Regions from separate parts of the Xenophilus sp. genome, predicted to be linked through region 3. Evidence: predicted binding sites of a transcription regulator. Region 3 holds the regulator's gene; each other region holds the start of a gene.

Region 1 (3,267 bases), on a different contig from region 3:
ACGGGGGCGCCTTCGTGCGCGGCGCCAAGGACGCCACCGTGCAGATGTGGGGCAACGTGCTGCGCTGGTTCGCGCGCCGGGGCTGCGTCGGCATCAACGTCGAGTACCGGCTGGCCGGCGAGGCGCCCTACCCCGGCGGCGCGCAGGACGTGGCACTGGCCTGCGACTGGGTGGCGCGGCACGCCGCCGCGCACGGCGGCGATCCGCGGCGCGTCTGCCTCGTCGGCCATTCGGCCGGCGGCACGCACGCGGCCGCCTACGCCTGCGATCCGCTGCTGGGCCTGGCCCCGAGGGCGCACGCGCTGGTGCTGGTGTCGGCGCGGCTGCGTGCCGACGTGCGCCGCGACAACCCCAACGCCGCCGGCGTGCGCGCCTACCACGGCGAGAACGAGGGCCGGCTGGCGCTGCTCTCGCCGGTGGCGCATGCCGCGCGGCTGCAGCTGCCGGTGCTGGTGGTCAACGCCGAATACGAGAACCCCTGGCTGGACGTCTACGGGCTGGAGTTCGCGCACGTAGTCGGCCAGGCGCGCGGCCGGGCGCCGCTGCACATCGCCCTGCCCGACCACAACCACATCTCGGTCGTGGCGCACTTCAATTCGGGCGAGTCATGGCTGGGCGAGCAGGTCCTGGCCTTCTTCGAGCAGGCCTGCGCGCGGGGCGGCTGACGGGGCGCGGGCGCGCCTCTCAGGGCGCCGGCCTGCGCCCGCCGAAGAGCTGCGCCAGCGTGCGCCGCAGCCAGGCGTTGCCGTCGTCGGCGTGGAAGCGCGCGTGCCAGTGCTGCTTGACGGCGTAGTCGGGCAGGGCGAAGGGCGGCTCCACCAGGCGCACCGGCTCCTGCGTGGACAGGATCTCGCCCAGGATGCGCGGCACCACCGCCAGCAGCTGCGTCTGCGCCACGATGCGCGCCACGCCCAGGAAGCTCGACAGCCGCACCGCCACCCGGCGCTCGATGCCGGCACGGGCGATGGTCTTGTCGACGATCGCGTGGCCGGTGCCGGAGGAGGCGATGAGCGCGTGCGACTCCGCCGAGAAGGCTTTCCTCGTGAGGCGCGCGCCGATGCGCGGATGGTCCTGCGCCACCAGGCACACGAAGTTCTGCCAGAAGAGGGTCTGTCCGTAGAAGCCGGCGTCCAGTTGCGGCATGAAGCCCACCGCCAGGTCGATCTCGCCGTCCTCCAGGCGGCGCGAGCTGGCGCCGGAAATGATCTCCGTCTCGATCTGCACCCCGGGCGCCACGCGGCCCAGGTGGTCGAGCAGGCGCGGCAGCAGCACCACCTCGCTGATGTCCGTCAGGCAGATGCGGAAACGCCGCGTCGCCCGCTCGGGCACGAAGGCCTCGCGGCTGGCGCGGGCGCGCTCGATCTGCGCCAGCGCCTCGCGCAGGGCGGGCTGGATCTTCTGCGCGTGCGGCGTGGGCTGCATGCCCAGCGCGGTGCGCTCGAACAGGCGGTCGTCGAAGTGCGCGCGCAGCTTGTTCAGCGCCGTGCTGGCGGCCGCCTGCGCGATGCCCAGGCGCTCGGCCGCCTTGGAGACGCTGGCCGTCTGCCACACCTCGTCGAAGACCTTGAGCCATTCCAGGTCGAGCTTGGACATGCCGCCTCTCCATCTATTGAAAAACGAGATACGAAGTATCCGCTACAGCGCTTGATGCAATAGTGGTGGCCGCGAACAATCCGCGCCATTGACAGACATCAAGAGCCAGGAGACGCACATGGCGAACACGAACCCCACGACTTCCTCCCAGCCGGTGCTGGTGGCCGGCGGCGGCATCGGCGGCGTGGCCGCCGCGCTGGCGCTGGTGCGCCGCGGCTTCGACGTGCTGGTGCTGGAGCAGGCCGCGCAGCTCGGCGAGATCGGCGCCGGCATCCAGCTCGGCCCCAACGCCTTCGCCGCCTTCGACGCGCTGGGCATCGGCGAGATCGCCCGCGCCCGCGCCGTCTACACCGACGAGATGGTGATGCACGACGCGCTGGACGAATACTGCGTCGGCCGCATCCCCACCGGCGAGGCCTTCCGCAAGCGCTTCGGCAACCCCTACGCGGTGATCCACCGCGCCGACGTGCACGGCTCGCTGCTGGAGGGCGCGCACGCCACCGGCCGCATCGAGATCGCCACCGGCGCCCAGGTGCAGCGCGTCGAGCAGGACGACGCCGGCGTGACCGTGGTGACGGGCGACGGCCGGCGCTTCCGCGGCGCGGCGCTGATCGGCGCCGACGGCGTGAAGTCGGCCGTGCGCCGCCAGTACGTGGGCGACGAGGCGCGCGTCTCCGGCCATGTGGTCTACCGCGCGGTGGTGGACCGTGCCGACTTCCCCGCCGACCTGCAGTGGAACGCCGCCAGCATCTGGGTCGGCCCCAACTGCCACCTGGTGCACTACCCGCTGCGCGGCGGCGAGCAGTACAACGTGGTCGTCACCTTCCACAGCCGCGACCAGGAAGAGTGGAGTGTGCGCGAGGGCAGCCGCGAGGAGGTGCTGAGCTACTTCGAGGGCATCTGCGCCAGGGCGCGCCAGCTCATCGAGCTGCCCAGGGACTGGAAGCGCTGGGCCACCGCCGACCGCGAGCCGATCGGCCAGTGGGTGTTCGGGCGCGCTGTGTTGCTGGGCGACGCGGCACACGCCACGCTGCAGTACATGGCGCAGGGCGCCTGCATGGCGATGGAGGACGCGGTGACGCTGGGCGAGGCCCTGCGCGCCACGGACAACCAGTTCGACAAGGCCTTCGCCCTCTACCAGAAGTCGCGCGTGGCGCGCACCGCGCGCGTGGTGCTGTCCTCGCGCGAGATGGGCCGCATCTTCCACGCCAGGGGCGTGGAGCGGCTGGTGCGCAACGAGCTGTGGAAGGGCCGCACACCCGAGCGCTTCTACGACGCCATGGAATGGCTCTACGGCTGGACCGTGGACACCTGCCTGGCCAAGGACTGAACGAACCCAAGGAATGAACCGACATGACCGACTACCTCTGGACCCCGCCCCCCGTCGCCAGCGTGCCCGTGCGCGGCGAATCGCGGCGCCTGCCCGTGCAGCGCCTGTTCTTCGTCGGCCGCAACTACCACGCGCATGCGGTGGAGATGGGCCGGCCGGTCGACAAGTCCGTCGAGCAGCCCTTCTACTTCACCAAGAGCCCGTCCACGCTGGTCGAGTCGGGCGCCACCGTGGCCTACCCGCCGGGCACGCAGAACTACCACTTCGAGATGGAGCTGGTCGTCGCCATCGGCGCGCCGGGCTTCCGCGTGGCGCGCGCCGATGCGGCGAAGCTGATCTACGGC
Region 2 (3,267 bases), on a different contig from region 3:
CACGCAACAACAGGCGATTGACCGTGCGCGGGGCATCGCCATCAACCAGCAGAGCGAGATGTTCATCCAAGGGCGTGACGGCCAGATCCGTGAGCGCAACAGCTACGGTGACGATCCGTTCCCGCCCAAGGGCTGAACTGGAGGCTGGCCTCGCGGGTTTGTCGTTCTGCTTTGCCCGTGCAAACCCGCGAACCAACCATTCCCGTCGACACACGCACAAGTGGTTGATGAACAACGCCGTCTGCGAGTGCCACGGCGAAGAAGTTGGCGCAGGTTTCGAGAGAAGATAGGGCGGAACAGGGGCGAACCGGGCGCGTCGTGGCGGTCGTGCGACCGGCTGGTGGCACCCGCAGAATGGCCGGGAACCCCGCGTGGTGTGCGGAATCCGCAAAGGAAAACGCCCAACCGAGAACGGTTGGGCGCTGAATAGTGGTGGAGAGGAGGAGGATCGAACTCCCGACCTCCGCATTGCGAACGCGGCGCTCTCCCAGCTGAGCTACCCCCCCACAACGAGCCACGTATTTTACAACGAACGGCGGCCGCGTGGCGCCCGGGCCCAGGCGCTCACATCAGCAGGTGCTCGCCGGCGTTGTCGCCGCCCAGGATGACGTAGTTCACCTTGCGGATGTCCATCAGGCGCTTGCCGCCGGCGTAGCTGATGGAGCTCTGCACGTCCTGCTCCATCTCCACCAGGGTGTCGGCCAGCCGGCCCTTGATGGGCTCCAGGATGCGCTTGCCCTCGACGTGGCGGTATTCGCCCTTGTTGAAGTCGCTGGCCGAGCCGTAGTACTCCTTGAAGAGCTGGCCGTCGACCTCCACGGTCTTGCCCGGCGACTCCTCGTGGCCGGCGAACAGCGAGCCGATCATCACCATCGTGGCGCCGAAGCGGATGCTCTTGGCGATGTCGCCGTGGTCGCGGATGCCGCCGTCGGCAATGATGGGCTTGGTCGCCACCCGCGCGCACCACTTGAGCGCCGAGAGCTGCCAGCCGCCGGTGCCGAAGCCGGTCTTGAGCTTGGTGATGCACACCTTGCCCGGGCCGATGCCGACCTTGGTGGCGTCGGCACCCCAGTTCTCCAGGTCGATCACCGCCTCGGGCGTGCCCACGTTGCCGGCGATGACGAAGGTCTGCGGCAGTTTCTGCTTGAGGTACGCGATCATGTTCTTCACGCTGTCGGCATGGCCGTGCGCGATGTCGATGGTCACGTACTCGGGGGCCAGGCCCTCGGCCACCAGCTGGTCCACCGTCTGGTAGTCGGCCGGCTTGACGCCCAGCGAGATGGAGGCGAACACGCCGGCCTCCTTCATGCGCCGCGTGAAGGCGATGTTGTCCAGGTCGAAGCGGTGCATCACGTAGAAGTAGCCGTTCTTCGCCAGCCACAGGCAGATGGACTCGTCCACCACCGTCTTCATGTTGGCCGGCACCACCGGCAGGCGGAAGCTGCGCCCGCCCAGCTCCACGCTGGCGTCGCATTCGGAGCGGCTTTCCACGCGGCACTTGCGCGGCAGCAGCAGGACGTTGTCGTAGTCGAAGATTTCCATGGCCAGGCTCTCCTTTGAGCGCAATGACGTCGTTGAACGGTTCGGAGGGATGAGCGCTTGGCTTGGCCGGCCTTGGTGCCGCGCCAGGGAAGGGCGGCCACAAAAAACCGGGCGCAAGAAAACTTGGGCCCGGTGATTGATTCTAGCGAGGCGTGTGCGCCGGCGGATTCTGCCGGCGGATATGGCCGCCATATGGGAAGGGCCATGGCCGATGCGCCGAAGACGCCCTGGGGCGACGGGATTTGATCCAGGTCATGCCGACCCGCGGCGTTGCCGTCCAGAATGCCTGCATCGGGCGGCCCGGCCGTGCCGGGCGCCGCCCGCCCGCAGCCCTGCTGCACATCCCCAAGGAAAGTACCTTCATGAAGCACTATCTCGTTGCCGCCCTCCTGGCCGTCGGTTCCGTGGCCGTCCATGCCGCCGACTGCGCCGTCACCGTCGAGAGCAATGACGCCATGCAGTTCGACAAGAAGGAGATCGTCGCGCCCAAGAGCTGCAAGACCTTCAACGTGCAGCTCAAGCACGTCGGCAAGCTGCCCAAGGCCGCGATGGGCCACAACTGGGTGCTGACGAAGACGGCCGACGTGCAGGCCGTGGCCAACGACGGCATCCCCGCCGGCCTGAACGCGCAGTACCTCAAGGCCGGCGATGCACGGGTGATCGCACACACCAAGGTGATCGGCGGCGGCGAGACCGATTCGGTCGCCGTGGACATGTCCAAGCTCAAGGCCGGCGAGTCCTACACCTTCTTCTGCTCCTTCCCGGGCCACTCCGGCATCATGAAGGGCACTTTCAAGATCGGCGCCTGAGCGCTTCCGGCCGCCGAGGCATGACCCGCGTTCCTACAATGCGGGCATGTCTCTTCCGGGCTTCGATGCCGGGCCCAGCGCGGCCGCTTCCTCCGCTTCTTCCTCCCCTCTGCTCGCCAACCTCAACGAGGAACAGCTGGCCGCGGTGACGCTGCCCGCGGGCAACGCGCTCATCCTCGCCGGCGCCGGCTCGGGCAAGACGCGGGTGCTGACCACGCGCATCGCCTGGCTGCTGTCCACCGGGCAGGTGTCGCCGGGCGGGGTGATGGCCGTCACCTTCACCAACAAGGCGGCCAAGGAGATGATGACGCGCCTGACGGCGATGCTGCCCGTCAACGTGCGCGGCATGTGGATCGGCACCTTCCACGGCCTGTGCAACCGCTTCCTGCGCGCGCACTGGAAGCTCGCCGGCCTGCCGCAGAGCTTCCAGATCCTCGACACGCAGGACCAGCTTTCGGCCATCAAGCGGCTGATGAAGCAGTTCAACGTCGACGACGAGCGCTTCCCGGCCAAGCAGACGCAGTGGTTCATCGCCGGCGCCAAGGAGGAGGGTCAGCGCCCGCGCGACATCCAGCCGCGCGGCGAGGAGGAGCGCAAGAAGGTCGAGCTCTACCAGCTCTACGAGGAGCAGTGCCAGCGCGAGGGCGTGGTGGACTTCGGCGAGCTGATGCTGCGCAGCTACGAGCTGCTGCGCGACAACGACCCGGTGCGCGAGCACTACCAGCGGCGCTTCCGCCACATCCTGATCGACGAGTTCCAGGACACCAACCGGCTGCAGTACGCGTGGATCAAGATGCTCTCGGGCAGCACCGACGAGCAGGGCCGCTTCCACCCCGGCGCCGGCAGCGTGCTGGCGGTGGGCGACGACGACCAGAGCATCTATGCCTTCCGCGGCGCGCGGGTGGGCAACATGAGC
Region 3 (3,267 bases):
GCAATCCGGCTGCGTGCTGTAGCCCTGGAAGTTGCGGTGCAGCCGCCCCTGCCGCCGGGCGACGGCCAGCGTGTCGTCGGGCAGCGCGAAGTGGTCCATGCCGATGTAGCTGTAGCCGGCCTCGGCGAAGGACGCGATGGCGCGCGAGAGCATGTCGACCTTGGCGCCGGCAGGCGGCAGTTCGGCGGCGTCGATGCGGCGCTGCGGCTTGAAGCGCTCGGGCAGGTGGGCGTAGGCGTACAGCGCGATGCGGTCGGGTCGCAACTCGCCCACCTGGGCCAGCGTCCGCTCGAAGGACTCGGCGTTCTGGCGCGGCAGGCCGTAGATCAGGTCGACGTTGATCGAGCCGAAGCCCAGGCGCCGCGCGGCCCCCACCAGGGCGAACACCTCGGCCGCCGGCTGCACGCGGTGCACCGCCTTCTGCACGTCCGGGTCGAAGTCCTGCACGCCGAAGCTCAGCCGGTTGAAGCCCAGTTCGGCCAGGCGGGCCAGCCGCGCCTCGTCGACGGTGCGCGGGTCGACCTCGATGGAGTATTCGCCCTGCGGCGCGAGGGCGAAGGCCTGGCGCAGCATGTCCATCAACTGCCCCAGCTCGCCGTCGTTCAGGAAGGTGGGCGTGCCGCCGCCCAGGTGCAGCTGGCTGACCGGCGCGCCCTGCCCCAGGTGCTCGACCTGCAGCGCGATCTCGCGGCGCAGGTACTGCAGGTACTCGCGCCCCTTCTCGTGCCGCTTGGTGACGATCTTGTTGCAGGCGCAGTAGTAGCACAGCGAGTGGCAGAAGGGGATGTGGACGTACAGCGACAGCGGCAGGCCCGCCGCGCGGCCGGCCTGCCGGCGCTGGGCCAGCGCCTGGGCGTAGTCGTCGGCGCCGAAGGCCTCCACGAAGCGGTCGGCCGTGGGATAGGAGGTGTAGCGCGGGCCGGGCACGTCGAAGCGGCGCAGCAGCGCCGGGGACAGCGCGGGCTCGGCGGCCGCCGCAGCGGGGGCGGCGGGAGAAGGGTGGAGGGTCAGCGGACTCATCGTGGCGGCCGGGGTGGGCAAAGCTCCCGTGGCGGGGTACCCTCGCACTGTGCGGCGGTTGGGCTTCGGCTTGTTTGACCTGGATCAATCCGCTGGAGGATTGCGCGCGCACAATGCCGTCGAGGGCCGCGGATCCGCGCCTCGTGCCCGTCGGCGCCACCGTCGGACCGACTCACCTGATGACCATGACGCCCGAAAAGATCAAAGTCGCCTGCTCGAACTGCAACCTGCGGGAGCTTTGCATGCCGGTGGGCCTGCAGCCGACCGAACTGGAGCGCATCGACGACCTCGTGGCCACGCGGCGCAAGGTCAAACGCAAGGAGACGCTGTTCCGCAACGGCGAGCGCTTCTCGGCGCTCTACGCCATCCGCACCGGCGTCTTCAAGACCCAGGTGACGGCCGAGGACGGGCGCGACCAGGTCACCGGCTTCCAGATGGCCGGCGAGATCATCGGCCTGGACGGCATCGTCAACAACCACCACACCTGCGACGCCGTGGCGCTGGAGGACGCGGAGGTCTGCGTGATGCCCTTCGACCGCATCGAGGAGCTGTCGCGCGAGGTCACGGCGCTGCAGCGCCACGTGCACCAGATCATGAGCCGCGAGATCGTGCGCGAGCACGGCGTGATGCTGCTGCTGGGCAGCATGCGCGCCGAGGAACGCCTGGCCGCCTTCCTGCTCAACCTGGTGCAGCGCCTGCACGCGCGCGGCTTCTCGGCCAGCGAACTGGTGCTGCGCATGACGCGCGAGGAGATCGGCAGCTACCTGGGCCTGAAGCTGGAGACCGTGAGCCGCACGCTCTCCAAGTTCGTCGAGGACGGCCTGGTCGAGGTGAACCAGCGCCACGTGCGCATCCTTGACGCGGATGCGCTCAAGCGGCTGGTGAACCCCACCGTCTGCGCCTGATGCGGCGCCTGCCGGCTAGCGCCCCAGTTCCTTGGCGCTGACGCCGGCGATGCCCCAGTTCTCCTTGGGCACCTCCTGGATCCAGACGCGCACGTTGGCCATCGGCGCGCCGGTGGCCTCCACCAGCGCCTGCGAGACCTTCTCGATCACCGCCTTCTTCTGCGCCTCGGTGCGGCCTTCGATCATGTAGATCTGGGCGAAGGGCATGGTCGTGCCTCCCTGCGCTCAGGCGAAGCGCAGCCCGACGCTGCCCATGCCCTGCACGCGCAGCGTCACCGCGTCGCCGGCCTCCACCGCCACCGCCTCGGTGGCGCCGCCCGAGAGGATCAGGCTGCCGGCAGGAATCTCCCTGCCCTGCCGGCCCAGGTGGTTGGCCAGCATGGCGACCGCGGCGGCCGGGTGGCCCAGCACCGAGGCGCCGGCCCCCAGCGCCACCGGCGCGCCGTTCTTCTCCAGCACGATGCCGACGGTGCGCAGGTCCACCTGCTCGGGCCGCAGCGCCCGGCCGCCGACCACGAAGCGCGCGGCCGAGGTGTTGTCGGCCACCACGCTCTTGAGGTCGAACTTGAAGTCGCGGTAGCGGCTGTCGATCACCTCGATGCCGGGCAGCACGAAGTCGGTGGCCGCGAGCACGGCGCCGATGTGGCAGCCCGGCCCCTTGAGCGCGTGCTTGAGCACGAAGGCGATCTCGGGCTCGACCTTGGGGTGGATCAGCCCGGCCGTCTTCACCGCAGCGCCCTCGGGCACGCTGAACGCGTCCACGAGGAAGCCGAAGACGGGGCTGTCCACGCCCATCTGCTTCATCTTGGCGTGCGAGGTCAGGCCGGCCTTCAGGCCGACCACGCGCGCACCGCGGGCCAGCTTGCGCGCGAGGATCGCGTCCTGGATCGCGTAGGCGTCGTCCCAGTCCATGCCGGGATGCTCGTCGGTGATCTTGGGCGTGTCCCGCGCCTCCAGTTCGCAGGTCTCCAGGTGGGCGGCGAGCTGGTCGATGGTGTTCCTGTCGAGTGCCATGCGCCTCCCCTTCAGGCAGCCAGCAGGCCGCGTTCGCGCGCCAGGGTCAGCGCGGTGTCCTCGATCATGTCCTCCTGCCCGCCGACCATGCCGCGCCGGCCCAGCTCCACCAGCAGCTCGCGCGCGGGCACGCCGTACTTCTTCTCGGCGCGCTTGGCGAACAGCAGGAAGGAGCCGTACACGCCGGCATAGCCCAGCGTGAGCGCATCACGGTCGATGCGGATCGGGAAGTCCATGATCGGCACCACCAGGTCGTCCGCCACGTCCTGGATCTTCCAGAGGTCGACGCCGGTGACGATGCCCATGCGCTCGCACACGGCCACCAGCA

Evidence for each region. Region 3 encodes FNR, which switches genes on or off when oxygen is low (the NO sensors DNR and NnrR bind a similar motif). Its sites were predicted from a motif close to TTGATNNNNATCAA; they were not measured.
Region 1: ACIY1X_RS24250 (3-hydroxybenzoate 6-monooxygenase) is a predicted target of FNR. The motif match lies at 1,682-1,695, and genes of this name have one in related genera.
Region 2: azu (azurin) is a predicted target of FNR. The motif match lies at 1,785-1,798, and genes of this name have one in related genera.

Annotation. Positions count from the first base shown of each region.
Region 1 covers NZ_JBIQNC010000267.1:676-3,942, forward strand. The annotation lists gene ACIY1X_RS24240 (alpha/beta hydrolase) at 1-665, shown strand, start outside; gene ACIY1X_RS24245 (LysR family transcriptional regulator) at 685-1,593, opposite strand; gene ACIY1X_RS24250 (3-hydroxybenzoate 6-monooxygenase) at 1,712-2,923, shown strand; gene ACIY1X_RS24255 (fumarylacetoacetate hydrolase family protein) at 2,947-3,267, shown strand, end outside.
Region 2 covers NZ_JBIQNC010000049.1:21,320-24,586, forward strand. The annotation lists gene ACIY1X_RS10190 (DUF2188 domain-containing protein) at 1-136, shown strand, start outside; tRNA gene ACIY1X_RS10195 (tRNA-Ala) at 431-506, opposite strand; gene ACIY1X_RS10200 (GMP reductase) at 565-1,542, opposite strand; gene azu (azurin) at 1,905-2,351, shown strand; partial or broken gene ACIY1X_RS10210 (UvrD-helicase domain-containing protein) at 2,398-3,267, shown strand, end outside.
Region 3 covers NZ_JBIQNC010000006.1:17,215-20,481, reverse strand. The annotation lists gene hemN (oxygen-independent coproporphyrinogen III oxidase) at 1-1,020, opposite strand, end outside; gene fnr (fumarate/nitrate reduction transcriptional regulator Fnr) at 1,206-1,925, shown strand; gene ACIY1X_RS02405 (2-hydroxymuconate tautomerase) at 1,941-2,132, opposite strand; gene dmpH (2-oxo-3-hexenedioate decarboxylase) at 2,151-2,939, opposite strand; gene dmpG (4-hydroxy-2-oxovalerate aldolase) at 2,951-3,267, opposite strand, start outside.